3 regions of the Gracilibacillus sp. JCM 18860 genome follow, and region 3 is predicted to be linked to each of the others. Evidence: a T-box and tRNA genes for the amino acid it is inferred to sense, from the RefSeq annotation. Region 3 holds a T-box; the other regions hold tRNA genes.
What was found. A T-box is a leader RNA that pairs with one kind of tRNA and senses whether it is charged. The one in region 3 lies ahead of thrS (threonine--tRNA ligase), so its partner is inferred to be a tRNA-Thr.

Region 1 (10,240 bases), 1.9 Mb from region 3:
AATATTGTTGAAGAAGCTAATCAAATAGGAAACAATGTACAGAAAACGAAGAATATGACTTTTCCACCTACAATTCCTGTCTTAGTTTTCACAACGAAAGAAGAGTCACAGGGAAGGAAATCACTAGAAACATTTTATAAGGAACAGTTACATGATCATCATTCCAGTAAGGTCATCACACTAGAGGGACATCATTATTTACACTGGACTCGTGCTAAGGATATGGCTAAGCAATTCGAAGAATGGAAGGAAAATATAGATAAAAACAACTGAAGCAATTCTCTATTATACAGCAAAAACCGAACTATTTTAAAATCATAGTTCGGTTTCCGTCTTTGACAAAATAAAAATGGAGCCTAGCGGGATCGAACCGCTGACCTCCTGCGTGCAAAGCAGGCGCTCTCCCAGCTGAGCTAAGGCCCCTAAAAATGGTGAGCCATGGAGGATTCGAACCTCCGACCCTCTGATTAAAAGTCAGATGCTCTACCAACTGAGCTAATGGCTCGTTAAAATAATTTTCTCCCTAATTCAAAGAGCGTTCATTATGTTAACCCCTGCATCTTCTAGTTTATTCGATGATGATTAATGCTTCGGGGTTACTCGTAGTTTATTCGGTAGAAGTATTGCTCGTTGCTCTACCAACTGAGCTAATGGCTCGTTAAAATAATTTTCTCCCTAATTCAAAGAGCGTTCATTATGTTAACCCCTGCATCTTCTAGTTTATTCGATGATGATTAATGCTTCGGGGTTACTCGTAGTTTATTCGGTAGAAGTATTGCTCGTTGCTCTACCAACTGAGCTAATGGCTCTTTTTAAAATATTTCTCTTCCTCAATCATACTGAGCTAATGGCTTCTATCCCATAGTTTCATTCTAATTGTTATAGTTTATATGCATTTAACCCTAAATTTTATATGTAGAAAAAAGAATGGCTGGGCTAGCTGGATTCGAACCAGCGCATGACGGTACCAAAAACCGTTGCCTTACCGCTTGGCTATAGCCCAACAAAAAACGTATATCGATAGTATACACGCCTGATCTAAATTTATACATAATAAATGGTGGAGGGAGTAGGACTCGAACCTACGAACCCGATGGGAGCGGATTTACAGTCCGCCGCGTTTGGCCAACTTCGCTATCCCTCCAAATAAAATTATGATCTAGTTCCAGTGGTGCCGGCCAGAGGACTTGAACCCCCAACCTACTGATTACAAGTCAGTTGCTCTACCAATTGAGCTAGACCGGCATAACATGGTGGAGGATGCAGGGCTCGAACCTGCGACCCCTTGCTTGTAAGGCAAGTGCTCTCCCAGCTGAGCTAATCCTCCGCCGCACAGGATGTGCAAGTGCATGCGTTGCGACAGGACGTCGCGATCTTAGCATGCCATCCTTAATATAAAGTAGCAATAACTAATGATTTCTGTGGTTATTATGGTGACCCGTACGGGATTCGAACCCGTGTTACCGCCGTGAAAGGGCGGTGTCTTAACCACTTGACCAACGGGCCAGTAAATCTAGGAGAGCTTCCAGCCGGACTTGAACCGACGACCCCTTCCTTACCATGGAAGTGCTCTACCGACTGAGCTATGGAAGCAAGTGGCTCCACAGGTAGGATTCGAACCTACGACCGATCGGTTAACAGCCGATTGCTCTACCACTGAGCTACTGTGGAATAAACATTTACTTCTGTTGCTTCTCAAAGCTTTGCCTGGCAGCGTCCTACTCTTGCAGGGGCGTGAGCCCCAACTACCATGGGCGCTGGAGAGCTTAACTACTGTGTTCGGTATGGGAACAGGTGTGACCTCTCCGCTATCGCCACCAGACTTGGTGGATATAAGCTAATCCTTATTAAGATGGGAGAAACTATACCATCAAAACTAGATAAGAAGTAGACAAACCATCGGTTTTTCATCCAAAGAACGTATAGATAAGTCCTCGATCGATTAGTATTCGTCAGCTCCACATGTCACCATGCTTCCACCTCGAACCTATCTACCTCATCGTCTCTGAGGGATCTTACTCACTTAAAGTGTGGGGAAGTCTCATCTTGAGGGGGGCTTCATGCTTAGATGCTTTCAGCACTTATCCCTTCCACACGTAGCTACCCAGCGATGCTCCTGGCGGAACAACTGGTGCACCAGCGGTGTGTCCATCCCGGTCCTCTCGTACTAAGGACAGCTCCTCTCAAACTTCCAACGCCCACGACGGATAGGGACCGAACTGTCTCACGACGTTCTGAACCCAGCTCGCGTACCGCTTTAATGGGCGAACAGCCCAACCCTTGGGACCGACTACAGCCCCAGGATGCGATGAGCCGACATCGAGGTGCCAAACCTCCCCGTCGATGTGGACTCTTGGGGGAGATAAGCCTGTTATCCCCGGGGTAGCTTTTATCCGTTGAGCGACGGCCCTTCCATTCGGTACCGCCGGATCACTAAGCCCGACTTTCGTCCCTGCTCGACTTGTAGGTCTCGCAGTCAAGCTCCCTTCTGCCTTTACACTCTTCGAATGATTTCCAACCATTCTGAGGGAACCTTTGGGCGCCTCCGTTACTCTTTAGGAGGCGACCGCCCCAGTCAAACTGCCCACCTGACACTGTCTCCGAACCGGATCACGGTTCTGGGTTAGAAGGTTCATACAGCCAGGGTGGTATCCCACCGGCGCCTCCACGTAAGCTAGCGCTCACGTTTCCAAGGCTCCCACCTATCCTGTACAAGCTGTACAAACATTCCATATCAGGCTACAGTAAAGCTCCACGGGGTCTTTCCGTCCTGTCGCGGGTAATGCGCATCTTCACGCATAGTATAATTTCACCGGGTCTCTCGTTGAGACAGTGCCCAAGTCGTTGCACCTTTCGTGCGGGTCGGAACTTACCCGACAAGGAATTTCGCTACCTTAGGACCGTTATAGTTACGGCCGCCGTTTACTGGGGCTTCAGTTCAACGCTTCGCTAATGCTAACGCATCCCCTTAACCTTCCAGCACCGGGCAGGTGTCAGCCCCTATACTTCGCCTTTCGGCTTCGCAGAGACCTGTGTTTTTGCTAAACAGTCGCTTGGGCCTTTTCACTGCGGCTTACTCGTAAGTAAGCACCCCTTCTCCCGAAGTTACGGGGTCATTTTGCCGAGTTCCTTAACGAGAGTTCTCCCGATCACCTTAGGATTCTCTCCTCGCCTACCTGTGTCGGTTTGCGGTACGGGCACCCTTTTCCTTGCTAGAGGCTTTTCTTGGCAGTGTGAAATCCGGAACTTCGGTACTCATTTTCCCTCCCGATCACAGCTTGTGATTGCCAGACGGATTTGCCTATCTGACTCACTCACTGCTTCGACGCACACGTCCAGTCGTGCGCTTTCCTTATCCTACTGCGTCCCCCCATCACTCAAACGGAATTGGGTGGTACAGGAATATCCACCTGTTGTCCATCGCCTACGCCTTTCGGCCTCGGCTTAGGCCCCGACTAACCCTGAGCGGACGAGCCTTCCTCAGGAAACCTTAGGCATTCGGTGTAGAAGATTCTCACTTCTATTTCGCTACTCATACCGGCATTCTCACTTCTAAGCGCTCCACCAGTCCTCACGGTCTGACTTCACTGCACTTAGAACGCTCTCCTACCATTGTTCGTAGAACAATCCGTAGCTTCGGTGATACGTTTAGCCCCGGTACATTTTCGGCGCAGCGTCACTCGACCAGTGAGCTATTACGCACTCTTTAAATGATGGCTGCTTCTAAGCCAACATCCTGGTTGTCTAAGCAACGCCACATCCTTTTCCACTTAACGTATACTTGGGGACCTTAGCTGACGGTCTGGGCTGTTTCCCTTTCGACTATGAACCTTATCACCCATAGTCTGACTCCCAAGGTAATATGATTGGCATTCGGAGTTTGACTGAATTCGGTAACCCGGTGAGGGCCCCTAGTCCAATCAGTGCTCTACCTCCAACATACATCCCTTGAGGCTAGCCCTAAAGCTATTTCGGAGAGAACCAGCTATCTCCGTGTTCGATTGGCATTTCACCCCTACCCACACCTCATCCCCGCACTTTTCAACGTACGTGGGTTCGGGCCTCCAGTCAGTGTTACCTGACCTTCACCCTGGACATGGGTAGATCACACGGTTTCGGGTCTACGACCCCCTACTATCTCGCCCTATTCAGACTCGCTTTCGCTGCGGCTCCGTGTCTTCCACTTAACCTTGCAGGAGATCGTAACTCGCCGGTCCATTCTACAAAAGGTACGCCGTCACCCATAAAAGGGCTTCGACTACTTGTAGGCACACGGTTTCAGGTTCTCTTTCACTCCCCTCCCGGGGTGCTTTTCACCTTTCCCTCACGGTACTGGTTCACTATCGGTCACTAGGGAGTATTTAGCCTTGGGAGATGGTCCTCCCGGATTCCGACGGAATTTCACGTGTTCCGCCGTACTCAGGATCCACTCTGGAGGAAACACGCTTTCGACTACAGGGCTGTTACCCGCTGTGGCTGACCTTTCCAGATCGATTCGTCTAACGTATTTCTTGGTAACTCCGTATAGAGTGTCCTACAACCCCAAAAAGCAAGCTTTTTGGTTTGGGCTAATTCCGTTTCGCTCGCCGCTACTCGGGAAATCGCGTTTGCTTTCTCTTCCTCCGGGTAATGAGATGTTTCAGTTCCCCGGGTCTGCCTCCTCTATCCTATGGATTCAGATAGAGGTTCTACTCCATGACGAGTAGAGGGTTTCCCCATTCGGAAATTCTCGGATCAATGCTTACGTACAGCTCCCCGAGACATATCGGTGTTTGTCCCGTCCTTCTTCGGCTCCTAGTGCCAAGGCATCCACCGTGCGCCCTTTTTCACTTAACTATACTCATGCTTCAGATGAAAAAGTCGTTGGTTTTATTTGATGTCTTGTCATCAGTTTCGTGTTGGCGCCTATTGATGCCTTCACGTCCTGATTTCTTCTTATCTAGTTTTCAAGGTACATGTTTTTATGGTGGAGCCTAGCGGGATCGAACCGCTGACCTCCTGCGTGCAAAGCAGGCGCTCTCCCAGCTGAGCTAAGGCCCCAAGATTAGAATGGTGGGCCTGAGTGGACTTGAACCACCGACCTCACGCTTATCAGGCGTGCGCTCTAACCAGCTGAGCTACAGGCCCATTCTAAAGGTGAATGAAATATGAGGTTATATTAATCACTCAAAACTGAACCAAACAACCAAGTACAATCTATGATGATCTACGCTAATAGATCATTTCCTTATATCCTTAGAAAGGAGGTGATCCAGCCGCACCTTCCGATACGGCTACCTTGTTACGACTTCACCCCAATCATTGGCCCCACCTTCGGCGGCTGGCTCCAAAGGTTACCCCACCGACTTCGGGTGTTGCCAACTCTCGTGGTGTGACGGGCGGTGTGTACAAGGCCCGGGAACGTATTCACCGCGGCATGCTGATCCGCGATTACTAGCGATTCCGGCTTCATGTAGGCGAGTTGCAGCCTACAATCCGAACTGAGAATGGTTTTATGGGATTGGCTTCACCTCACGGCTTCGCTGCCCTTTGTACCATCCATTGTAGCACGTGTGTAGCCCAGGTCATAAGGGGCATGATGATTTGACGTCATCCCCACCTTCCTCCGGTTTGTCACCGGCAGTCACCTTAGAGTGCCCAACTCAATGCTGGCAACTAAGATCAAGGGTTGCGCTCGTTGCGGGACTTAACCCAACATCTCACGACACGAGCTGACGACAACCATGCACCACCTGTCATTCGGTCCCCGAAGGGAACTCCCTATCTCTAGGGACATCCGAAGATGTCAAGACCTGGTAAGGTTCTTCGCGTTGCTTCGAATTAAACCACATGCTCCACCGCTTGTGCGGGCCCCCGTCAATTCTTTTGAGTTTCAGCCTTGCGGCCGTACTCCCCAGGCGGAGTGCTTAATGCGTTAACTGCAGCACTAAGGGGCGGAAACCCCCTAACACCTAGCACTCATCGTTTACGGCGTGGACTACCAGGGTATCTAATCCTGTTCGCTCCCCACGCTTTCGCACCTCAGCGTCAGTTACAGACCAGAGAGCCGCCTTCGCCACTGGTGTTCCTCCACATCTCTACGCATTTCACCGCTACACGTGGAATTCCGCTCTCCTCTTCTGTACTCAAGTTCCCCAGTTTCCAATGACCGCTTGCGGTTGAGCCGCAAGATTTCACATCAGACTTAAGAAACCGCCTACGCGCGCTTTACGCCCAATAATTCCGGACAACGCTTGCCCCCTACGTATTACCGCGGCTGCTGGCACGTAGTTAGCCGGGGCTTCCTCGATAGGTACCGTCAAGGTACCGCCCTATTCGAACGGTACTTGTTCTTCCCTAACAACAGAACTTTACGATCCGAAAACCTTCTTCGTTCACGCGGCGTTGCTCCGTCAGACTTTCGTCCATTGCGGAAGATTCCCTACTGCTGCCTCCCGTAGGAGTCTGGGCCGTGTCTCAGTCCCAGTGTGGCCGATCACCCTCTCAGGTCGGCTATGCATCGTTGCCTTGGTGAGCCGTTACCTCACCAACTAGCTAATGCACCGCGGGCCCATCTGTAAGTGGTAGCTTACGCCACCTTTCCACTTCGGTTCCTATGAACTAAAGTACTATCCGGTATTAGCCCCGGTTTCCCGGAGTTATCCCAGTCTTACAGGCAGGTTGCCCACGTGTTACTCACCCGTCCGCCGCTCGTTCCACTCACGTCCTCCCGAAGGATTCAGTCAGCTTCCCGCGCTCGACTTGCATGTATTAGGCACGCCGCCAGCGTTCGTCCTGAGCCAAGATCAAACTCTCCATAAAATAGATGCACCGAAGTGCTTGTGTTGATCAAGCTCGCTTAAAGCTAGCATGTTCTTACTTTTTTGTACTGGTTGTTTTGTTCAGTTTTCAATGATCAATATCTTATGTCGTTTTTTGCGACGAAATATAATATATCACGCTTCAATATGGTTGTCAACAACTTTTTTTATTCTTTTTATAAGACATGTAAAAAGTGCGAAACTACGATAAAGAAGTGTTCCATCATTTTGACGACAAGACTTAATATATCACATATTGACCTGCTAAACAAGTATTATTTTTAATTTAGAAATTTCTCTTTAAAAACAGATAAAGACCTCGTATCTCCGTAATAGAAACAAGATCTTTATCTTAACATTTAAATTTCAAGGCCACTTCCCATACCAGACTCACTCATTCTATCTTAATTCTTTTCGGAATATATTTTTGAATCTCTTCTTGAGATGCAACTCTTCTATATAATTGAAATAGCACCTTGTACCTTTCATGCATGTTTTGTTTCACCATTTGATCGATACGGTGATCTTCTAGGTCTAGTAACAATTCTTCTAATTCTCTCTTTATTACATATTGTAATTCCGTTTGTTCTTTTTCATTTATCAATAATCCCAACATAATTGTTCACTCCTACCTTCTATTACTATATATATTCCTACTTTTTTTCAAAAATAAACATTATTAGACAGCATATTTTAAGAACAAGCTCATACATATAGAACAAGCCTAATAAAATCGGGGGATATAAATGAGAAAATTATATGTAGTAGACATGAAAAAAAGTAAAAAGCTTCTTTTCATTGTGCCAATTGCTTTTTTTGTTGCCCTTTTTTTATTTTTAGAATCTAATTATTCCTTTACCGTTTTCTCTAATCAAGACGAGCCAAAAGCTCTAAGTGCTGGGAATAAAAAGCACGCATCTGTTGCTTTAACGTTTAATATTAGCTATGGAACAGAGCAAGTGGAGCCAATCTTGGAGCAATTAAAAGCAAAAGAAGCATTAGCCACCTTTTTCGTTAGTGGGGAATGGGCTGAGCGTCATCCAGACCTACTGGAGAAAATTGCAGAGGACAAGCATGAAATAGGGATGCTGGGATATCAGTACAAGTCGTATCTCGAGCAAGAGGAAGAACAAGTAAGAAGTGATATAGCTAAAGCAAAGGAAACTTTTACAAAGCTCGGTTATGAGGATGTCTACTTATTACGTCCACCTAATGGACATATTAATAAAGCAATCCTATCGATCGCAGAAAATCAAGGGATGAAAGTCATTCATTGGAGCGTGAACCCCAACGACTGGAAAAATCCTGGTACAAAAGCCATTACGGATCATGTACTGAAAAACACAGAAAAAGGGGATATTGTTTTATTGCATGCATCAGATTCCGTCAAACAAACAGATAAGGCTTTAGAGGCTATCATACCAGAGTTAAAAAATAAAAATCTTGATATAGTGACGATCTCTCAATTGATTACCAATGCAGATGGTTCTCAAAGTGAATTGAAAAGTAATAAGTAAACTCATGAAATTAATAACGCATTCGCTCGTATTGTAAGCGAATGCGTTTTTTTAACGTCCCTTTGTAGCTTTTGTTTTTTCGGTTAGTCGGTGAAGGATTAATAATTGATATGTATTACAGATAATTAATGGAACGATCATTAACCAAGCATAGTCTCCTCCATTGGTTCTCAGTCCCGGAACCCACTCTATTGATGTAATGACAACCATGAAAAACAAAGCTGGAATAAAAGCCCTTTGGTTCGTTTCCTTTGCTTTGATTCGAGCGATGACAATACTATAAACCAACAACGCGATTGCAGTTAACAAGAATGGTGTAATCGTGCCATCCTCCACCGATTTATAACGGAAGTAGACTAAATCAAATAATGTAAACAAAATCAGGCCTATTTGTATAGTTGGCCAAAATCCACGAAAGATACCTAAAGCAAACTGATTTACGGTTAAATAGGCAAAAAAACCCATTTGACTAACTAAACTAAAAACAAAGCCCAAAGCTAAGAAGAAGATCAACAAACCCAATAATTCAAACCAATCGAAAGGGCTTAAGAACTTAATATAAGCATCACTTTTTACAAAGAAACTTGTGATTAATGTCGAAATTCCTCCTAAAAGCAAGGTAGAAAAAAACAATCGTACGACATTACGACTTTTCAAAATAAATCCCCCTAATTCTTTACTTCCTATTCTTTAGATATTTTACCATGAACCCTATTTTTTTTCGCTTTATAATACATATTAATTTTAAAAAGACCCCATATTAGGAGTACATAGAAATTTCAAAAAACGACTTGAGATATATGGAAAGAAAGGTAGCGGTCTAATGAATTTATCAAAGTTTTTTATCCTAACGATACTTTCACTGCTATTCCTTAGCGCCTGCGGTGGTGGTGGCAATACCCAGGGCAAGGAAGAGGGTGATTATGAGGGCACTAAGAAAATGGTGGCTGATATTTTGAAAACAGATGAAGGAAAAAAAGCCATAACAGAGGTATTATCTAGTGACGATATGCAAAAAACCTATGTCATTGATGCAAAGGTAGTACAGCAAACAGTACAAGAAGCCTTAACTTCAGACAAAGGGAAGGAGTTCTGGACAAAGATGTTCCAGGATCCAAAATTTGTTGAGTCCTTTTCACTCGCTCTACAAGATCAACAAGAGAAAGTGATGAAGACCTTAATGAGTGATCCAGAATTCCAGAAAAAATTTATCGAAATACTGAGCAATCCCGAAATGGAAGATCAAACATTAACCGTTCTGACAGGACAAAAGTTTCGCTCTCATCTGGAAAAGGTTATGGAGGAAATGTTCAGCTCCCCTATGTTCCAAGCCAAAATCTCTGAATTGTTATTAAATGCAGCGAAGGAAATGAAGCCTAGCGAAGGAGGACAATCCCAATCTGGAGGACAAGGAGAGTCCGGAGGTGGACAGCAACAGCAAGGCGGACAGGGAGAACAAGGCAACCAAGGTGGCGGAGGAGGAGGAGCGTAGGAACAAAGGGAGCATGCCCTCAGCCCGAGCATGCTCCTTTTGTAAATATTTATAGACGTTCAATAATTTGCTTAGCAATGGACAAATATTCTTGACCATTAGGGTGATCCTCCTGATAAACAGAAGGGGCAAATATTCCTTCTTCTTCATAAGGCTGTTGAAGTGATAGGCGCCCTATTACATTTGTGTCTAAAACTTCCGCTAGCTTGTCTCCTCCACCTTTTCCAAAGACATATTCCTTTTCGCCTGTTTTCTTACTCACGTAAAAGGACATGTTTTCCACAACACCAAGCAGCTCATGATCCGTATTAATCGCCATTTGTCCTGCTCTCGCTGCTACAAATGCTGCCGTTGGATGAGGAGTGGTTACAATAATCTCCTTCGAGCTTGGTATCATATTGTGAACATCAAGTGCCACATCACCAGTTCCA
Region 2 (10,240 bases), 1.8 Mb from region 3:
TGGTCAACGAGATGAAGGGACAGGAGCAACGGTATGCTACGGAATCACAAAAGGGGTAGAGATCGTTCGAGTGCACAATGTAGAAATGATTGCGCGGATGACCAGCATGATGGATCAAATGATAGGTAAAGGTAGTGAGATAGATGGATAAGATCTATGTTCATGAGATGCAATTTTATGGTTATCATGGTTTGTTTCCAGAAGAGAGAAAGCTAGGCCAACGCTTTTCAGTCGACCTTATACTTGAATTGGAATTGCGTAAGGCAGGTAAGTCTGACAACATGGAAGATTCGATCGATTATGGACTTGTTTATCAATTAACCAAAGAGATAGTGGAAGGGGAAGCAAAGAACTTAGTCGAAGCTGTAGCACAATCTGTTGCCGATAAACTGTTAACGAGTCTTCCTTTACTCCAGGCATGCACCGTCAAGGTTTATAAGCCAGATCCACCAATCCCTGGACATTATCGTTCGGTAGCAGTTGAGATTTATCGGGAGAAGAACAAATGAATCAAGCATATATAGCGTTAGGATCTAATATTGAACCAAGATTAGAATATTTACAACTTGCAATACAACGATTGAAAGAACATCGATCCATTCAGATCAAGAAGGTCTCAGGGATCTACGAAACAGCACCGGTTGGGTTTACGGATCAGAATGATTTTCTCAATATGGCTGCTCGTATCGAAACAACTTTGTCCCCACTTGAATTATTGGATACTTGTCAGGAAATTGAACATAGCTTAGGCAGAAAACGTGAAATAAAGTGGGGGCCGAGGACGATAGACCTTGACATTTTGTTATATAATCAAGAGAATATAGAAACAGAACGATTAACTTTACCACATCCAAGTATGCATGAGCGGGCATTTGTATTAATGCCATTAATGGACATAAATCATCATTTATACTTATCACATATAGAGAAGGATGTTTCTACTTTAATTAGTGAAATGTCTTTGAAAGAAAAAGAAGGGGTAGTTCAATGCAACAAAATAGATGGGGGAAAAGAATAAAGGCTTATAGAAAATTAAAAGGCTATACACAAATAGGTTTTGCAAAAGAGCTCGGAATGTCAGTTTCTCAGCTAGGAGACATAGAACGAGGTAAACGGGTACCAACATTGGAAACCCTAGAAAAAATCTCTGAGCAATTAGATATTTCTATCCAAGAATTAGAACCTAAGAAATAAACTAGGGTGGATAAGTGATAGGATTACCTCGTAGCCAACTACAATTTTTAATATGGAGTGATAAAAATGAGTGAAGAATTAAGTGAACACATGCGTGTCCGGTTAGAAAAATTAGAATCCTATATCGAAAAAGGGATGGATCCTTTTGGAGATAAGTTTACCCGTACACATTTAGCAGAAGAATTAAGAGCTAACTATGATCAATATTCTAAAGAGGAATTAGAAGAGAAAAAAATAGAGACGACAATTGCTGGTCGTATTATGACAAAAAGAGGGAAGGGGAAAGCAGGCTTCTCTCATATTCAAGATCTAAGTGGTCAAATCCAGTTGTATGTGAGAAAGGATACAGTAGGCGAGGAAGCGTACGAAATTTTCAAAACAGCGGATCTTGGGGATATTGTAGGCGTTACAGGGACTGTTTTTAAAACAAATGTAGGCGAGCTATCTGTAAAAGCAGAGCAATTCATTCTACTTACAAAGGCGTTACGGCCGTTGCCAGAGAAATTCCATGGATTAAAGGATGTAGAACAACGCTATCGCCAACGCTACTTAGATTTGATTACAAATATCGATAGTAAGCAAACATTTATTATAAGAAGTAAAATCATTCAATCCATGCGTAGATATCTAGACGATCGAGGTTTCTTGGAAGTAGAAACACCGATGATGCACGGAATAGCGGGAGGAGCATCTGCTCGACCTTTTGAAACTCATCATAACGCTTTAGATATTCCTTTATATATGAGGATTGCGATTGAATTACATCTAAAACGACTTATTGTAGGTGGTATGGAAAAAGTTTATGAGATTGGCCGTGTTTTTCGAAATGAAGGAGTATCGACTAGGCATAATCCTGAATTTACGATGATTGAGTTATATGAAGCATATGCGGATTACCACGATATAATGGAACTAGTTGAAAATATGGTAGCACATATAGCTAAAGAGGTTCTTGGTTCGACAACTATTTCTTACGGTGAAGACAAAATTAATTTACAACCTAAATGGACTAGACTCCATATGGTGGATGCAATTAAGGAATACACTGGAGTAGATTTTTGGCAGCAAATGAGTGATGGTGAAGCGAAAGCTCTTGCGAAGGAGCACGGAATAGAAATAGAAGATAACATGACCTATGGGCATATTGTAAATGAATTCTTTGAGCAGAGAGTGGAGGAGAAATTAATTCAGCCGACTTTTGTGTACGGACACCCTGTTGCAATTTCACCACTTGCAAAGAAAAACAAGGATGACGATCGTTTTACAGATCGCTTCGAACTATTTATTGTTGGTAGAGAGCATGCCAACGCGTTCTCTGAGTTAAACGATCCTATTGATCAGCGTGAACGCTTTGAAGCCCAAGTGAAGGAAAAAGAACAAGGAAATGACGAAGCTCACGAAATGGATGAAGATTTCTTAGAAGCTTTAGAATATGGTATGCCACCAACCGGCGGTCTTGGTATCGGGATTGATCGTTTAGTAATGTTACTAACTAATTCACCATCGATTCGTGATGTGCTGCTATTCCCGCAAATGCGTAATAAGTAATAGAAAGAACCCATACAACAACCCTGAAAAGTTAGACCTCCCGCTCAACTTTTTGGGGTTATCTTTCTTTAAAAGCAAAAAAAGAAAACTTAGACTGTCAAGTCATGAAAAACAATCCATGGAAAGTTAAAAAAGCTATTGACACTTCTGAGTGAGGTGTGATATATTGTTTAGCGTCGCTTTAAATAAGGTAGTTAATATAATCTACTAAACAATTTACAAACTTAAAAAAAGCTGTTGACAATTGTGATTTATGGTGATATGATATAAAAGCTGTCGCAAAAAGACGGCGAACATTGATCATTGAAAACTGAACAAAACAACCAGTACAAAAAGTAAGAACATGCTAGCTTTAAGCGAGCTTGATCAACACAAGCACTTCGGTGCATCTATTTTATGGAGAGTTTGATCTTGGCTCAGGACGAACGCTGGCGGCGTGCCTAATACATGCAAGTCGAGCGCGGGAAGCTGACTGAATCCTTCGGGAGGACGTGAGTGGAACGAGCGGCGGACGGGTGAGTAACACGTGGGCAACCTGCCTGTAAGACTGGGATAACTCCGGGAAACCGGGGCTAATACCGGATAGTACTTTGGTTCATAGGAACCGAAGTGGAAAGGTGGCGCAAGCTATCACTTACAGATGGGCCCGCGGTGCATTAGCTAGTTGGTGAGGTAACGGCTCACCAAGGCAACGATGCATAGCCGACCTGAGAGGGTGATCGGCCACACTGGGACTGAGACACGGCCCAGACTCCTACGGGAGGCAGCAGTAGGGAATCTTCCGCAATGGACGAAAGTCTGACGGAGCAACGCCGCGTGAACGAAGAAGGTTTTCGGATCGTAAAGTTCTGTTGTTAGGGAAGAACAAGTACCGTTCGAATAGGGCGGTACCTTGACGGTACCTATCGAGGAAGCCCCGGCTAACTACGTGCCAGCAGCCGCGGTAATACGTAGGGGGCAAGCGTTGTCCGGAATTATTGGGCGTAAAGCGCGCGTAGGCGGTTTCTTAAGTCTGATGTGAAATCTTGCGGCTCAACCGCAAGCGGTCATTGGAAACTGGGGAACTTGAGTACAGAAGAGGAGAGCGGAATTCCACGTGTAGCGGTGAAATGCGTAGAGATGTGGAGGAACACCAGTGGCGAAGGCGGCTCTCTGGTCTGTAACTGACGCTGAGGTGCGAAAGCGTGGGGAGCGAACAGGATTAGATACCCTGGTAGTCCACGCCGTAAACGATGAGTGCTAGGTGTTAGGGGGTTTCCGCCCCTTAGTGCTGCAGTTAACGCATTAAGCACTCCGCCTGGGGAGTACGGCCGCAAGGCTGAAACTCAAAAGAATTGACGGGGGCCCGCACAAGCGGTGGAGCATGTGGTTTAATTCGAAGCAACGCGAAGAACCTTACCAGGTCTTGACATCTTCGGATGTCCCTAGAGATAGGGAGTTCCCTTCGGGGACCGAATGACAGGTGGTGCATGGTTGTCGTCAGCTCGTGTCGTGAGATGTTGGGTTAAGTCCCGCAACGAGCGCAACCCTTGATCTTAGTTGCCAGCATTGAGTTGGGCACTCTAAGGTGACTGCCGGTGACAAACCGGAGGAAGGTGGGGATGACGTCAAATCATCATGCCCCTTATGACCTGGGCTACACACGTGCTACAATGGATGGTACAAAGGGCAGCGAAGCCGTGAGGTGAAGCCAATCCCATAAAACCATTCTCAGTTCGGATTGTAGGCTGCAACTCGCCTACATGAAGCCGGAATCGCTAGTAATCGCGGATCAGCATGCCGCGGTGAATACGTTCCCGGGCCTTGTACACACCGCCCGTCACACCACGAGAGTTGGCAACACCCGAAGTCGGTGGGGTAACCTTTGGAGCCAGCCGCCGAAGGTGGGGCCAATGATTGGGGTGAAGTCGTAACAAGGTAGCCGTATCGGAAGGTGCGGCTGGATCACCTCCTTTCTAAGGATAAAGTGAAAGGCGGAAGCACCCGGTTAGCGACGTACAAACTGGACTGAACCGAAGGAGATAAAGGAAACACAAGGAGCTTAGCGACTTGATGTTGACTTATCGTACGGAGGTGAGGGAAGTTGTGCTAGTCGCTGGGTGCTGGAGCTAGACACAATAGGAAATGGTCTACTAGCGTAGATCATCATAGATTGTACTTGGTTGTTTGGTTCAGTTTTGAGCGATTGATGCTCAGAGGATCTTCTGTTAAAACCCGTCATGTTTTGTGACGAATACAGAAGTCACCACCTCGTGTGGAAGCTGTACCTTGAAAACTAGATAAGAAGAAATCAGGACGTGAAGGCACCAAAAGAAGCCAACACGAAACTGATGACAAGACATCAAATAAAAACCAACGACTTTTTCATCTGAAGCATGAGTATAGTTAAGTGAAAAAGGGCGCACGGTGGATGCCTTGGCACTAGGAGCCGAAGAAGGACGGGACAAACACCGATATGTCTCGGGGAGCTGTACGTAAGCATTGATCCGAGAATTTCCGAATGGGGAAACCCTCTACTCGTCATGGAGTAGAACCTCTATCTGAATCCATAGGATAGAGGAGGCAGACCCGGGGAACTGAAACATCTCATTACCCGGAGGAAGAGAAAGCAAACGCGATTTCCCGAGTAGCGGCGAGCGAAACGGAATTAGCCCAAACCAAAAAGCTTGCTTTTTGGGGTTGTAGGACACTCTATACGGAGTTACCAAGAAATACGTTAGACGAATCGATCTGGAAAGGTCAGCCACAGCGGGTAACAGCCCTGTAGTCGAAAGCGTGTTTCCTCCAGAGTGGATCCTGAGTACGGCGGAACACGTGAAATTCCGTCGGAATCCGGGAGGACCATCTCCCAAGGCTAAATACTCCCTAGTGACCGATAGTGAACCAGTACCGTGAGGGAAAGGTGAAAAGCACCCCGGGAGGGGAGTGAAAGAGAACCTGAAACCGTGTGCCTACAAGTAGTCGAAGCCCTTTTATGGGTGACGGCGTACCTTTTGTAGAATGGACCGGCGAGTTACGATCTCCTGCAAGGTTAAGTGGAAGACACGGAGCCGCAGCGAAAGCGAGTCTGAATAGGGCGAGATAGTAGGGGGTCGTAGACCCGAAACCGTGTGATCTACCCATGTCCAGGGTGAAGGTCAGGTAACACTGACTGGAGGCCCGAACCCACGTACGTTGAAAAGTGCGGGGATGAGGTGTGGGTAGGGGTGAAATGCCAATCGAACACGGAGATAGCTGGTTCTCTCCGAAATAGCTTTAGGGCTAGCCTCAAGGGATGTATGTTGGAGGTAGAGCACTGATTGGACTAGGGGCCCTCACCGGGTTACCGAATTCAGTCAAACTCCGAATGCCAATCATATTACCTTGGGAGTCAGACTATGGGTGATAAGGTTCATAGTCGAAAGGGAAACAGCCCAGACCGTCAGCTAAGGTCCCCAAGTATACGTTAAGTGGAAAAGGATGTGGCGTTGCTTAGACAACCAGGATGTTGGCTTAGAAGCAGCCATCATTTAAAGAGTGCGTAATAGCTCACTGGTCGAGTGACGCTGCGCCGAAAATGTACCGGGGCTAAACGTATCACCGAAGCTACGGATTGTTCTACGAACAATGGTAGGAGAGCGTTCTAAGTGCAGGGAAGTCAGACCGTGAGGACTGGTGGAGCGCTTAGAAGTGAGAATGCCGGTATGAGTAGCGAAATAGAAGTGAGAATCTTCTACACCGAATGCCTAAGGTTTCCTGAGGAAGGCTCGTCCGCTCAGGGTTAGTCGGGGCCTAAGCCGAGGCCGAAAGGCGTAGGCGATGGACAACAGGTGGATATTCCTGTACCACCCAATTCCGTTTGAGTGATGGGGGGACGCAGTAGGATAAGGAAAGCGCACGACTGGACGTGTGCGTCGAAGCAGTGAGTGAGTCAGATAGGCAAATCCGTCTGGCAATCACAAGCTGTGATCGGGAGGGAAAATGAGTACCGAAGTTCCGGATTTCACACTGCCAAGAAAAGCCTCTAGCAAGGAAAAGGGTGCCCGTACCGCAAACCGACACAGGTAGGCGAGGAGAGAATCCTAAGGTGATCGGGAGAACTCTCGTTAAGGAACTCGGCAAAATGACCCCGTAACTTCGGGAGAAGGGGTGCTTACTTACGAGTAAGCCGCAGTGAAAAGGCCCAAGCGACTGTTTAGCAAAAACACAGGTCTCTGCGAAGCCGAAAGGCGAAGTATAGGGGCTGACACCTGCCCGGTGCTGGAAGGTTAAGGGGATGCGTTAGCGTAAGCGAAGCGTTGAACTGAAGCCCCAGTAAACGGCGGCCGTAACTATAACGGTCCTAAGGTAGCGAAATTCCTTGTCGGGTAAGTTCCGACCCGCACGAAAGGTGCAACGACTTGGGCACTGTCTCAACGAGAGACCCGGTGAAATTATACTATGCGTGAAGATGCGCATTACCCGCGACAGGACGGAAAGACCCCGTGGAGCTTTACTGTAGCCTGATATGGAATGTTTGTACAGCTTGTACAGGATAGGTGGGAGCCTTGGAAACGTGAGCGCTAGCTTACGTGGAGGCGCCGGTGGGATACCACCCTGGCTGTATGAACCTTCTAACCCAGAACCGTGATCCGGTTCGGAGACAGTGTCAGGTGGGCAGTTTGACTGGGGCGGTCGCCTCCTAAAGAGTAACGGAGGCGCCCAAAGGTTCCCTCAGAATGGTTGGAAATCATTCGAAGAGTGTAAAGGCAGAAGGGAGCTTGACTGCGAGACCTACAAGTCGAGCAGGGACGAAAGTCGGGCTTAGTGATCCGGCGGTACCGAATGGAAGGGCCGTCGCTCAACGGATAAAAGCTACCCCGGGGATAACAGGCTTATCTCCCCCAAGAGTCCACATCGACGGGGAGGTTTGGCACCTCGATGTCGGCTCATCGCATCCTGGGGCTGTAGTCGGTCCCAAGGGTTGGGCTGTTCGCCCATTAAAGCGGTACGCGAGCTGGGTTCAGAACGTCGTGAGACAGTTCGGTCCCTATCCGTCGTGGGCGTTGGAAGTTTGAGAGGAGCTGTCCTTAGTACGAGAGGACCGGGATGGACACACCGCTGGTGCACCAGTTGTTCCGCCAGGAGCATCGCTGGGTAGCTACGTGTGGAAGGGATAAGTGCTGAAAGCATCTAAGCATGAAGCCCCCCTCAAGATGAGACTTCCCCACACTTTAAGTGAGTAAGATCCCTCAGAGACGATGAGGTAGATAGGTTCGAGGTGGAAGCATGGTGACATGTGGAGCTGACGAATACTAATCGATCGAGGACTTATCTATACGTTCTTTGGATGAAAAACCAATGGTTTGTCTACTTCTTATCTAGTTTTCAAGGTATTTTTAAAAAACTCTTGCATTTGTTGTGAGAAATGCGTTATAATGTATCTTGTCCTTGAAAAAACGAGTCTGGTGGCGATAGCGGAGAGGTCACACCTGTTCCCATACCGAACACAGTAGTTAAGCTCTCCAGCGCCCATGGTAGTTGGGGCTCACGCCCCTGCAAGAGTAGGACGCTGCCAGGCATACATAGGAGGATTAGCTCAGCTGGGAGAGCACTTGCCTTACAAGCAAGGGGTCGCAGGTTCGAGCCCTGCATCCTCCACCATGTTATGCCGGTCTAGCTCAATTGGTAGAGCAACTGACTTGTAATCAGTAGGTTGGGGGTTCAAGTCCTCTGGCCGGCACCATTTAGAGCCATTAGCTCAGTTGGTAGAGCATCTGACTTTTAATCAGAGGGTCGGAGGTTCGAATCCTCCATGGCTCACCATTTTAATGCGGGTGTGGCGGAATTGGCAGACGCGCTAGACTTAGGATCTAGTGTCTCTCGACGTGGGGGTTCAAGTCCCTCCACCCGCACCATATTAATAAATATATTGCGGAAGTAGTTCAGTGGTAGAACACCACCTTGCCAAGGTGGGGGTCGCGGGTTCGAATCCCGTCTTCCGCTCCAGTAGATTTAATCATTTTGTTTGCCAGATGATTAGATTGGTATTATCCCATGCCGGGGTGGCGGAATTGGCAGACGCACAGGACTTAAAATCCTGCGGTGGGTTTCCACCGTGCCGGTTCGAGTCCGGCCCTCGGCACCACTTAGCGCCCGTAGCTCAATTGGATAGAGCGTTTGACTACGGATCAAAAGGTTAGGGGTTCGACTCCTCTCGGGCGCGCCATTTCCGGGAAGTAGCTCAGCTTGGTAGAGCACTTGGTTTGGGACCAAGGGGTCGCAGGTTCAAATCCTGTCTTCCCGACCATCTTCATTTTTTATGTGGGGCCTTAGCTCAGCTGGGAGAGCGCCTGCTTTGCACGCAGGAGGTCAGCGGTTCGATCCCGCTAGGCTCCACCATTTTTATTGATCATTGAAAACTGAACAAAACAACCAGTACAAAAAGTAAGAACATGCTAGCTTTAAGCGAGCTTGATCAACACAAGCACTTCGGTGCATCTATTTTATGGAGAGTTTGATCTTGGCTCAGGACGAACGCTGGCGGCGTGCCTAATACATGCAAGTCGAGCGCGGGAAGCTGACTGAATCCTTCGGGAGGACGTGAGTGGAACGAGCGGCGGACGGGTGAGTAACACGTGGGCAACCTGCCTGTAAGACTGGGATAACTCCGGGAAACCGGGGCTAATACCGGATAGTACTTTGGTTCATAGGAACCGAAGTGGAAAGGTGGCGCAAGCTATCACTTACAGATGGGCCCGCGGTGCATTAGCTAGTTGGTGAGGTAACGGCTCACCAAGGCAACGATGCATAGCCGACCTGAGAGGGTGATCGGCCACACTGGGACTGAGACACGGCCCAGACTCCTACGGGAGGCAGCAGTAGGGAATCTTCCGCAATGGACGAAAGTCTGACGGAGCAACGCCGCGTGAACGAAGAAGGTTTTCGGATCGTAAAGTTCTGTTGTTAGGGAAGAACAAGTACCGTTCGAATAGGGCGGTACCTTGACGGTACCTATCGAGGAAGCCCCGGCTAACTACGTGCCAGCAGCCGCGGTAATACGTAGGGGGCAAGCGTTGTCCGGAATTATTGGGCGTAAAGCGCGCGTAGGCGGTTTCTTAAGTCTGATGTGAAATCTTGCGGCTCAACCGCAAGCGGTCATTGGAAACTGGGGAACTTGAGTACAGAAGAGGAGAGCGGAATTCCACGTGTAGCGGTGAAATGCGTAGAGATGTGGAGGAACACCAGTGGCGAAAGCGGCTCTCTGGTCTGTAACTGACGCTGAGGTGCGAAAGCGTGGGGAGCGAACAGGATTAGATACCCTGGTAGTCCACGCCGTAAACGATGAGTGCTAGGTGTTAGGGGGTTTCCGCCCCTTAGTGCTGCAGTTAACGCATTAAGCACTCCGCCTGGGGAGTACGGCCGCAAGGCTGAAACTCAAAAGAATTGACGGGGGCCCGCACAAGCGGTGGAGCATGTGGTTTAATTCGAAGCAACGCGAAGAACCTTACCAGGTCTTGACATCTTCGGATGTCCCTAG
Region 3 (10,240 bases):
GATTATTGGCTTAACAGGTAATATTGCTAGTGGGAAGTCAACGGTAAGCAACATGTTAAAAGAATCGTATCAGATTCCAATTATTGATGCAGATATTATTGCAAGACAAGTGGTAGAGCCAGGAGAGACTTCTTATGATCAAATTGTCGAGACATTTGGTCGGGATATTTTACTGGATGATCAGACCATTAATCGAAAAAAACTCGGACAGCTTATTTTTCATGATTCCTCTTTGCGGGAAAAATTAAATAATATCGTTCACCCCGCAGTCAGAAGAAGAATGGAAGAAGAAAAACAGGCACATCTTTCCAGAGGGGAAAAGGTTATCGTTTTAGATATTCCGCTTCTGTTCGAAAATAATCTAACACATTTAGTTGATCGAACCATCGTCGTCTTTACCGAAGAAAAGCAACAATTAAAAAGGTTGATGAATCGTAATCATTTAACAGAAGCAGAAGCAAAGGAGCGAATGAATGCTCAAATGGATCCAGTAAAGAAAAAAAGACTTGCAGATGCGGTTATCGACAATAGCGGTTCTCTAGAACAGACCGAACAACAGTTAGAGAAACTCATGCAAAAATGGAGAATTTTTAATTAGAGATAGGGCATAAATAACCGTTCTGACAGATGGAAAAATTCGTCCTAAAAATAGCTTGTAAAATAGGCGGAAAGCATATATAATCTTTTTGGCATATCTTTTTACTTAGAAATCTCTAACGAAGATGAAGTGAACTTTTGAGGAGAGGAAATGTAAAAAGATCTTTTGGCTAAATCCTTATTGATGAATGCTTAAAGGGTTAGGACCTCTTTGGACTAACTTTCCCCCGTGGTTATTCATGCATGGATTTCAAAAGAATTAGCAAAGGGGGAGTAAGACATTGGATACAATGGGAAGACATGTTATTGCAGAGTTATGGAATTGTAACCTTGACATTTTAAATGATTTAGACCGTTTAGAGAAGACTTTTGTTAATGCGGCATTAAAGGCAGGAGCAGAAATAAGGGAAGTCGCTTTTCACAAATTCGCTCCATTTGGGGTGAGTGGTGTAGTAATTATTTCAGAATCCCATTTAACGATTCATAGTTTTCCTGAGCATGGATATGCAAGTATTGATGTCTATACGTGTGGAGATATTATTGATCCACATATCGCAGTAAAGTTCATTGAGGAAAAGCTTGAAGCGAAAACAGTAGAAAAATTAGAAGTCCCACGTGGTATGGGAACTGTGAAACTTAAACAAATGAAAGCATAATATGGAGAAACCCTTACATTTCGTAAGGGTTTTATCGTTCATTGCTTATATTCTCCGACATACTTTTCTAATTTATTCGATTTAATCGTTTTCTTCATGAAAACGTGTTAAAATAAAATAAATATAAATACATAGTAAGGTGTGAGGAGAATATGGCATTTCGTGACGTAATAAACAAGAATTTTAACAACCACTCTGAAACAAGAGATAAGCATTGGGACCCAGCGCTTCAAACTCATTATTTTAAAACAACAAAGGATAAAGCTTTTGATAAACTAGTTCCATTGTTTAAAAGTAGAAAAGAATTTGAAGTAGTAGCTGTTTCAAAAGATCATGGCGAAATTAGTTTTAATTATAGAAAAGGAAGAAAAGTCTTTATCATTATGACTATTATTATGGTTAAGCCATATCGAACTGCAATTGATATCTCTGCAACAACAGAGTCTGCGATTCCATTTGATTTTGGCTATAGTCATAAGCTAATTCCAAAGCTTTATGATATAATAAAAAAAGAACTTGACTATATCGGAACAAAGGAATAATGTGTTACGATGAAGAATCGAAAAAACAAGGGATGATTCAAATTGCGATGTCCACATTGTCAATATAAAAGCACAAAAGTATTAGACTCACGGCCAATTGAAGATGGACGATCGATACGTAGAAGAAGAGAATGCGAATCTTGTAGCTTTCGCTTTACCACCTTTGAACGAATTGAGGAAGTTCCACTCATTGTCGTTAAAAAGGAAGGAACGAGAGAAGAGTACAGTCGAGATAAGCTAATGCGAGGCTTGATTCGCGCTTGTGAGAAGAGACCAGTTGCTCTTGAGAAAATCGAGAATATTGCTGTGGAGATTGAGAAGGAATTAAGAAATCGAGGAACTTCCGAAGTGGAAAGTAATGAAATTGGCGAAATGGTTATGGATCGATTAGTAGATGTAGATGAGGTTGCCTATGTTCGTTTTGCATCTGTTTATCGACAATTTAAGGATATCAGTGTGTTCTTAGAAGAATTAAAAGATTTAATAAGAACAGATAACAATCATTAAGAAGAGATTTGGATCATGATGATCTAATAGAATTATTTTATCAGCAATAAAGGGGCTATGTATATGAGTCTAGGCGACTTAGGAAAAATATTACCATCAGAATTATATATAGTCGATTTATCTCGTGATGTACAGCTTTCTTTTACAAGCTCCCTAACACACTTGTATCAACCATTAATTGGGATTGATGCCCTTTCTCTATATCAAACACTATATTCGGAGTCTACTTTGCAAATCGATCGATCCGATTATCAGACACATCATGTGCTGATGAATTATCTCGGTTTACCTCTGGATAGAATTTACCGTGCGAGAAGAAAGCTTGAAGCGATCGGTTTATTGCAGACATTTGAAAGCAATCAAGATGAACAAAAAACTTACCGATATTTGTTACATCCTCCTTTATCCAGTACAGCTTTTTTTCAAAATGATTTTTTAAGCCACTTATTATATCATCAACTAGGTAGTGAAAAGTTTAAGCTTGTGAAATCAGCTTTCTTAAAAAAAGAAGCAAAACAATCTCCATCCTCACTCGAAACGACGGCAAAATTTGAGGATGTTTTTCAATTGAGGGATAAGGACATGGATGCGGAGCTCATACACAAATATGATGATGAAGTGTCAGAAATTCCTATCAACACGGTCGTTGATTTTGAATGGATAACACAAATATTAGAACAGAGAATGCTACCAGTGAATAAAATTTTGACGGCAGAGAATAAAAAATTGATCAACCAAATGGTAGCAATGTATGATTTGACCAATCATGAGATAGAAAAAGCTTTATTATGGGCAATGAATGATCAGAATCGATTAAATAGAGCAGAATTCCAAGCAGCATGTCTTGACTTAGTTAATGCGAATGGAAGCAAAATATCCTTAAAGGTAACAGAATATAAACAGAAGATTAGTCCCATACCTGAAACATCCGCTCAACCGAAATCAAAAGAAGAGCTTCTAGTGGAACGGTTGGAGCATATTTCACCAAAGCAATTGCTGGAGGACCTATCGGATGGTGCCGCTGCATCTACCCAGGATCTAAAGCTTATAAGTGAAATTATGACACAGCAAGGTTTAACGGCAGGCGTTATGAACGTACTAGTCCATTATGTTATGCTGAAAACAGATATGAAGCTATCAAGGAATTATTTGGAGAGAATTGCAAGTCATTGGGCGCGTAAAAATGTAAAAACCGTTAGACAAGCCATGACATTAGCAAAATCAGAAAATAAAAAATATCAGCAATGGACGACCAATACTTCGAACAAAAGATATCATTATACATCGAACAAGAAGGACATTGTGCCAGATTGGTATAAAAAGCAGAAGGAATCTGCAAAAAAGGAAAAAAGCAAGCAACCAAAAGAATCAGAGCTTGATAGAGAACGGAAAGCACAGGAGGCAGATGCACTCCTAGCAGAATATTTACAACAACATGCAAATGAAGATTAGGGATGATATGATGGAACCAATTCAATCCTCATTAAAAAAATGGATGAAGTCAAATAAGGAATTCCAAACTACCTTCCGGGATATTAAAGCACAGGTGCTACAGGACGAGGGGATTCAAGCACTGTTAAGCGACCATTTGGAATTTGAAGAATCAGATATTGACCGTCATTTAATAAAGCTGTATGAATATAAGGAAGCCTCAAAAGATTGTAAAGATTGCCCCAACTTAGCAGGCTGTAAGAATATTATCAAAGGCTATACACCACATTTAGAATTAAATGATCAAGATATTTCTATTCGTTATGAGAAATGTTCGTATAAAATACAGGATGAACTTCAAAAAGAAAAGGAATCCTTAGTGCAAAGCCTTTATATGCCAAAGCAGATAAAGGAAGCGACATTAGCGCAACTTGATACAACCAGTTATGAAAGAAAAGATATAGGAAAGGAAATCATAGAATTCGTCAAGCATTATTCCCAAGACTCCTTTAGAAAGGGTTTATATATATACGGGCCATTTGGTACAGGGAAATCTTTCATTCTAGGGGTTTTGTCGAATGAATTAAAGAAAAAAAGAATCAATACGGCGATGATCTATATGCCAGAATTTGTACGAGAAATGAAAGCATCGATCCAAAATGATTCCTTACAATCTAAAATCGAGCATTTTAAAAAGGTGGATGTTTTAATGTTTGATGATATTGGTGCAGAATCGATTTCACCTTGGTTTAGGGATGAAGTGTTAGGTGCCATTTTACAATATCGGATGATGGAGGAATTGCCAGTATTTTTCACTTCGAACTATGATTTAGATCAATTAGAAGCACATTTAGCTACATCAAATCGTGGAGATGTAGAGACAATAAAAGCAGGAAGAATTATCGAAAGAATTAAACAGCTTAGTAAACCAATAGAACTTCATCAACGGTTTCGTGATAATGGATAACTTTTAGGCGCATTCGCTTGTACAGCGGATGCGTTAGCTTTTTTCTCCTTTGGACTTCAAAATTTACACTTCTTCGTTTACTCCTTGCATCCATTTTATACTCCTAACGTACAAAGTTAAAAAGACTTGAGGTTATTTTTTTTGTTTTTCACCCATATAATATATCAGTTTGATGGTGATGAGGGTGATGAGAATTGTTAGAAGTATATTTTGAACAAGAGCAAGAAGCGGATGTATTTTATCAGCTTGCTAGAGAAGAAACAGAAACACAATTAAAAGCCATTCGACGTAGGGGAAATAGAAATAGTATATTCATTTTACAGGTCGAATCGGTTGATATGGACATCAAGAAGAAAACATTAGCTAAGCTGTTAAGCAATGTGTATATTACGTGTCGTGAAATTCCTCAAATACGTACCATTTTAGAAAAAAAATATCATTTTTCCAACAAGGAGGAAATAGAACGAATTACGAGTATTGCCCATTCATTGCTTGAGAAGGATGAAGATATTTATGAGGACAAGATTCACCAGCATGAATTACGAGATATATTAATGGCTATTTTTTTGTTGCATTTGGAACCAGACGTTATCCGATTTGATTCGATTGTTCATTTTCGCTTACATCATTATCTAGAACAGCTTACCGAAATTGTAGGACTAGCCATTGATGAATTTAAGCGGGAAGAAGAATACCAATCCTTTATTAACTCTATTCGAGAGTTCGTACATCGTAAACAAGCAGAAGAGGATGTTATTTTTGTATTGGCCGGAGAACAATATCAATTTTATCGAGAGGATGGTACGTGTCTAACTAAAGAAATGCTGGAGGAACTGATGAATCATTTCCCGCTATTTATTTTTGGAATGCAGGAGAATGAATGGAATATTTCCCCATTACTCATGCTTGCGCCAAAGCATCTTTTTCTTTACACGGAGGACCCAAATGACGCCCAAATCAATACTATTCTAAACATATTTCAAGAAAAATGTTCACTATTTCCTTCTGATGCATTTCCATTTTTTGATGCAGAAGAAAAAGAATCTTGATTTTTTTCGCAACAGTCGTTATAATAAACCGCATATAGTAAAAATGTAATTGTTTTGATGAGGACATGATAGTAGGTATGGCTTACTGTTAGAGAGGAGAGTCTTGGCTGAAAGCTTTCTGTAGGACCACTTATTATTACCACCTCTGAACTCTACTTATGAACATACGGGAATGTTTAGTAATAAGTAGCGATTCATCATCGTTAACCGATGCAAGGAAGCTTACATGATTTGGATGTAAGGAAATTGGGTGGAACCACGGGTACAACGCTCGTCCCTTTACTAATAAGTAGAGGGATGGGCGTTTTTATTTTACCTTATTAAAGGATAAGAAATACTAACACATCTGCTAAAGGTCGAACGAATGCGAGTTTATCTAATACGTTAGGAAGGTATAAAATCTCTACACAGCAGAAGTTCGACATAGCTGAGATTTTAAGGTGCCAAGTATAAGCAAAACTTGACATTCGCTAAAAGACCAGCGAATGCGAGTTTATCTAATGTAAAGAAGGAGTGTACAAGTATGAGTCATATTCAGATTACTTTTCCAGATGGAAATAGCAAGGAGTTTCCTAAAGGAACAACAGGAGAAGAGATTGCTGCATCGATCTCACCAGGATTAAAAAAACAAGCGATAGCAATTAAGCTTGATAATACGTTTTATGATTTGCGAACACCACTTGAAACAGATGGTGTGATAGAAATTATTACATTAAAAAATCAAGAAGGATTGGAGATTCTTCGTCACTCTACAGCTCACCTGATGGCACAAGCAATTAAGCGAATTTTCCCAAATGTCAAATTGGGCGTAGGGCCAACCATTGAAAATGGGTTCTATTATGATATAGATATGGAAGAAAGCCTAACACCAGAAGATTTACCACGTATTGAAAAAGAAATGAAGCGTATAGTGGACGAGAATTTAGAGGTAGTACGTAAAGAAGTATCACGTGACGAGGCAAAAGCGATATTCGAAGAAATTGGTGATGACCTCAAGTTAGAATTACTTGATGCGATTCCAGAGAATGAAACAGTTACGATCTATGAACAAGGGGAATTTTTTGATCTTTGTCGTGGGGTACACGTCCCGCAAACTAGCAAAATTAAAGTGTTCCAATTATTGAGTATATCTGGCGCATATTGGCGAGGAGATAGCAATAATCAAATGCTTCAACGCATTTACGGAACTGCCTTTGAAAAGCAAAGTCAGCTAGATGAATATTTACGACTTAGAGAAGAAGCAAAAGAACGTGATCATCGCAAGCTAGGTAAAGAGCTAGGTATCTTTACAATCTCTCAAAAGGTTGGGCAAGGGTTACCATTATGGCTTCCAAAGGGAGCAACTATCCGTCGTACGATTGAACGATATATTGTCGATTTGGAAGAAAGATTAGGATATAATCATGTGTATACACCCGTTTTAGGGAGTGTGGAGCTATACAAAACAAGTGGACACTGGGATCACTATCAGGATGATATTTTCCCACCAATGGAAATGGATAATGAAGACTTAATCTTGCGTCCAATGAACTGTCCACATCATATGATGGTATACAAAAATGAACTGCATAGCTATCGAAATTTACCTGTACGTATAGCAGAGCTTGGAACAATGCACCGCCATGAAATGTCGGGAGCACTTGCAGGATTACAACGTGTACGTGGTATGACTTTAAATGATGCTCACATCTTTGCAAGACCAGATCAATTAAAGGATGAATTCAGTCGAGTGGTAGAGCTTGTACAAAACGTGTATCAAGATTTCGGTATTGAGGATTATTACTTCCGTCTATCTTATCGTGATCCAGAGGATACGGAAAAATATATCGATAATGATGAAATGTGGGAAAAAGCACAAAGTATGCTCAAAGAGACGATGGAAGACTTGAAGCTAGATTATGTGGAAGCAGAAGGAGAGGCAGCCTTCTATGGTCCAAAACTGGATGTACAAGTGAAAACAGCACTTGGAAAAGATGAAACGTTATCAACCGTTCAGCTTGATTTTCTATTGCCTGAACGATTTGATTTAACATACATCGGAGAGGATGGGAAAGAACATCGTCCTGTCGTTATCCATCGCGGGGTAGTTTCTACTATGGAACGATTTGTAGCTTTCTTATTAGAGGAATACAAAGGTGCCTTTCCAACATGGCTCGCACCAATTCAAGCACGAATTATTCCAGTTTCCAATGAAGTACATCTCGACTATGCGAAGAAGGTTGAGGATGAACTTCGTTTTGCAGGTGTTCGAGTGGAATTGGATGAGCGTGAAGAGAAAATCGGCTATAAAATCCGTGAAGCACAAACACAAAAAGTACCTTTTGCTATAGTCGTTGGGGATAAAGAAGTAGAAACCAATGCTGTAAACATACGCCGATATGGAGAGAAAAACTCAGAAACGATTGATTTCGAAGAATTTAAGCAATTGATTCAGAAAGAAATAGAAGAGCGTCAATTAAGAAAATAGCTTAAATAAAGGAAAACTCCCCACCTGTTATAAGTGGGGAGTTGTTTTCTAAATCTATCTGAAAAAATTTTTGATTGCTGCCAGTCGTATCTTATGGCCACAGTCATCGCAACAAAATATAGCTTTCCTATTTTCTTTGAATTTTTTGTATCTTTCACTGCCTTCATAAACTTTAAACGCATTTTTGCAGTTATAGCATTTCACTTCATAATGAAACATTTCATCCCCCATTTTGCCCTTCCCTTCTAGTTGGTTTGTAAAAAATTGTTATAAATTCTTAAGCTTTTACATTTACATAAACCAGGTAAAATTACAGATAATGCTTAGCTAACAATTGATTATTTTCTTCCTCTTTCTTCTTTTGCAATTTTCATAAATTTGTTCGTTTCTGCTACAACGACACCCGACAATAGCAACAATCCTATTAGGTTTGGAAATGCCATTAGTCCGTTCATAATATCGGCAAAATTGAATACAACATCTAATGATACAATAGCGCCAATGAAGACAAAGAAGATAAAAATATAACGATAGATTTTTACCCCTTTTTCCCCAAAGAGGTAATCGATCGATTTTTCTCCATAATAAGACCAGCCTAAAATAGTAGAAAAGGTAAAGAACAGGATTCCAAATGTTACAATAATTGAACCAGCATCACCTAGGAATAGTGCAAATGCCGAACTAGTAAGTGCGGACCCATCAAGGCCACTTGTCCATTGATCTGCCATGACAATGGTAATTCCGGTTATGGAACAAATAACAATCGTATCAATAAATACCTGTGTCATGGATACGAGCGCTTGCCGTGCGGGGTAATCGGTTTTTGCAGCTGCAGCGGCAATTGGAGCAGAACCAAGACCTGCTTCATTAGAAAATGCACCACGTGCTACCCCATAACGGATGACAGTACCTAATATCCCACCACCAATTGCTTTTCCAGTAAAAGCATCCTGAAAGATATAACTTATGGCTGTTGGCACAAGGTCAAAATTAAGCACAATGACGACTAATCCACCCAATACATAAAAGACAGCCATAACCGGAACAAAAAATGCGGTTACGCGACCAATACTTTTAATTCCACCAATAATAACTAATCCGGCAAGTACTGTGAAAGCAATTCCTGTTACAAATGGATTGATCGAGAAGGACTCCTCTAACGATGCAGCCGCTGTATTGGATTGAACCATATTCCCAATTCCAAAAGCAGCAATAGAAGCAAATATGGCGAATAAAATCCCTAAGAAACGACCAATGCGTTTATTTTTTAATCCATGTTCTAGATAATACATTGGTCCACCAGACATTTCACCACGCTGATTTTTTTTACGATATTTGACAGCTAAGAGGGCCTCTGCATATTTTGTCGCCATTCCAAAAAGTGCGGTGATCCACATCCAAAAGACAGCACCTGGTCCACCAGCAACCACAGCTGTAGCAACCCCTGCGATATTACCAGTTCCAACGGTTGCAGCTAAGGCAGTCGTTAATGCCTGATAATGGGTTATGTCTCCTTCTGAATTTTTATCTTGATTTTTGCTAAAGGAAAGCTTTAATGCATAGGGAAGAGCACGAAATTGTAAGAAAAGTAGTCGACAAGACAAAAGAATCCCTGTACCAACTAATAAAATTAATAAGGGAGGACCCCATACCCAGCCGCCAATTTCTCCTAATATTTCTGCCCCTTTTTCATTAAAGCTTTGTAACCAATCTAACATAATATCCCTCCCTTTTAAGATTGCGCTTTCATATAACCATATTCATTGAAAAAAAGGATGATGTCAACTGAATAGACAATCTTTTTACTAAAGAGTATAATGTTTAACGGAAGAATCCTATTGTGGTTAAATAGATTGTCTATTATTTATCTATTTTCGAAAAACGATTATTGACTTGTTAAGGTGTACATGTTAAGATAGTTAAAGTGAATTAAATATGATCAGAGACAAGTAGAAGCACCCGCTTCTCACCTGATTGACACAAGTGTTGTAGTTGACAGGTATTTATCCGACTTATTTGTAATG

Region 1: it encodes a tRNA-Thr, which carries the amino acid that the T-box ahead of thrS (threonine--tRNA ligase) is inferred to sense. The anticodon was not compared.
Region 2: it encodes a tRNA-Thr, which carries the amino acid that the T-box ahead of thrS (threonine--tRNA ligase) is inferred to sense. The anticodon was not compared.

The regions. Positions count from the first base shown of each region.
Region 1 is NZ_AP043868.1:2,849,968-2,860,207, reverse strand. Features, by position in the region: gene ACZ5R4_RS14545 (alpha/beta fold hydrolase) at 1-273, shown strand, start outside; tRNA gene ACZ5R4_RS14540 (tRNA-Ala) at 351-423, opposite strand; tRNA gene ACZ5R4_RS14535 (tRNA-Lys) at 430-505, opposite strand; tRNA gene ACZ5R4_RS14530 (tRNA-Gln) at 929-1,003, opposite strand; tRNA gene ACZ5R4_RS14525 (tRNA-Tyr) at 1,059-1,144, opposite strand; tRNA gene ACZ5R4_RS14520 (tRNA-Thr) at 1,170-1,245, opposite strand; tRNA gene ACZ5R4_RS14515 (tRNA-Val) at 1,252-1,327, opposite strand; tRNA gene ACZ5R4_RS14510 (tRNA-Glu) at 1,432-1,506, opposite strand; tRNA gene ACZ5R4_RS14505 (tRNA-Thr) at 1,521-1,593, opposite strand; tRNA gene ACZ5R4_RS14500 (tRNA-Asn) at 1,597-1,671, opposite strand; rRNA gene rrf (5S ribosomal RNA) at 1,706-1,822, opposite strand; rRNA gene ACZ5R4_RS14490 (23S ribosomal RNA) at 1,923-4,836, opposite strand; tRNA gene ACZ5R4_RS14485 (tRNA-Ala) at 4,965-5,040, opposite strand; tRNA gene ACZ5R4_RS14480 (tRNA-Ile) at 5,051-5,127, opposite strand; rRNA gene ACZ5R4_RS14475 (16S ribosomal RNA) at 5,240-6,801, opposite strand; gene ACZ5R4_RS14470 (hypothetical protein) at 7,195-7,416, opposite strand; gene pdaB (polysaccharide deacetylase family sporulation protein PdaB) at 7,547-8,317, shown strand; gene ACZ5R4_RS14460 (KinB-signaling pathway activation protein) at 8,369-8,974, opposite strand; gene gerD (spore germination lipoprotein GerD) at 9,141-9,809, shown strand; gene ACZ5R4_RS14450 (Mrp/NBP35 family ATP-binding protein) at 9,859-10,240, opposite strand, start outside.
Region 2 is NZ_AP043868.1:2,738,980-2,749,219, forward strand. Features, by position in the region: gene folP (dihydropteroate synthase) at 1-151, shown strand, start outside; gene folB (dihydroneopterin aldolase) at 144-509, shown strand; gene folK (2-amino-4-hydroxy-6-hydroxymethyldihydropteridine diphosphokinase) at 506-1,018, shown strand; gene ACZ5R4_RS13865 (helix-turn-helix domain-containing protein) at 988-1,194, shown strand; gene lysS (lysine--tRNA ligase) at 1,261-2,742, shown strand; rRNA gene ACZ5R4_RS13875 (16S ribosomal RNA) at 3,136-4,697, shown strand; rRNA gene ACZ5R4_RS13880 (23S ribosomal RNA) at 5,126-8,039, shown strand; rRNA gene rrf (5S ribosomal RNA) at 8,165-8,281, shown strand; tRNA gene ACZ5R4_RS13890 (tRNA-Val) at 8,289-8,364, shown strand; tRNA gene ACZ5R4_RS13895 (tRNA-Thr) at 8,371-8,446, shown strand; tRNA gene ACZ5R4_RS13900 (tRNA-Lys) at 8,451-8,526, shown strand; tRNA gene ACZ5R4_RS13905 (tRNA-Leu) at 8,534-8,618, shown strand; tRNA gene ACZ5R4_RS13910 (tRNA-Gly) at 8,635-8,709, shown strand; tRNA gene ACZ5R4_RS13915 (tRNA-Leu) at 8,760-8,848, shown strand; tRNA gene ACZ5R4_RS13920 (tRNA-Arg) at 8,853-8,929, shown strand; tRNA gene ACZ5R4_RS13925 (tRNA-Pro) at 8,934-9,010, shown strand; tRNA gene ACZ5R4_RS13930 (tRNA-Ala) at 9,027-9,102, shown strand; rRNA gene ACZ5R4_RS13935 (16S ribosomal RNA) at 9,206-10,240, shown strand, end outside.
Region 3 is NZ_AP043868.1:986,661-996,900, reverse strand. Features, by position in the region: gene coaE (dephospho-CoA kinase) at 1-598, shown strand, start outside; gene speD (adenosylmethionine decarboxylase) at 879-1,253, shown strand; gene ACZ5R4_RS05305 (hypothetical protein) at 1,406-1,795, shown strand; gene nrdR (transcriptional regulator NrdR) at 1,838-2,302, shown strand; gene ACZ5R4_RS05295 (replication initiation and membrane attachment family protein) at 2,366-3,754, shown strand; gene dnaI (primosomal protein DnaI) at 3,738-4,700, shown strand; gene ytxC (sporulation protein YtxC) at 4,895-5,749, shown strand; T-box leader at 5,795-6,031, shown strand; gene thrS (threonine--tRNA ligase) at 6,273-8,216, shown strand; gene ACZ5R4_RS05275 (DUF2197 domain-containing protein) at 8,271-8,435, opposite strand; gene ACZ5R4_RS05270 (alanine/glycine:cation symporter family protein) at 8,555-9,934, opposite strand; ribosomal protein L20 leader region at 10,158-10,240, shown strand, end outside.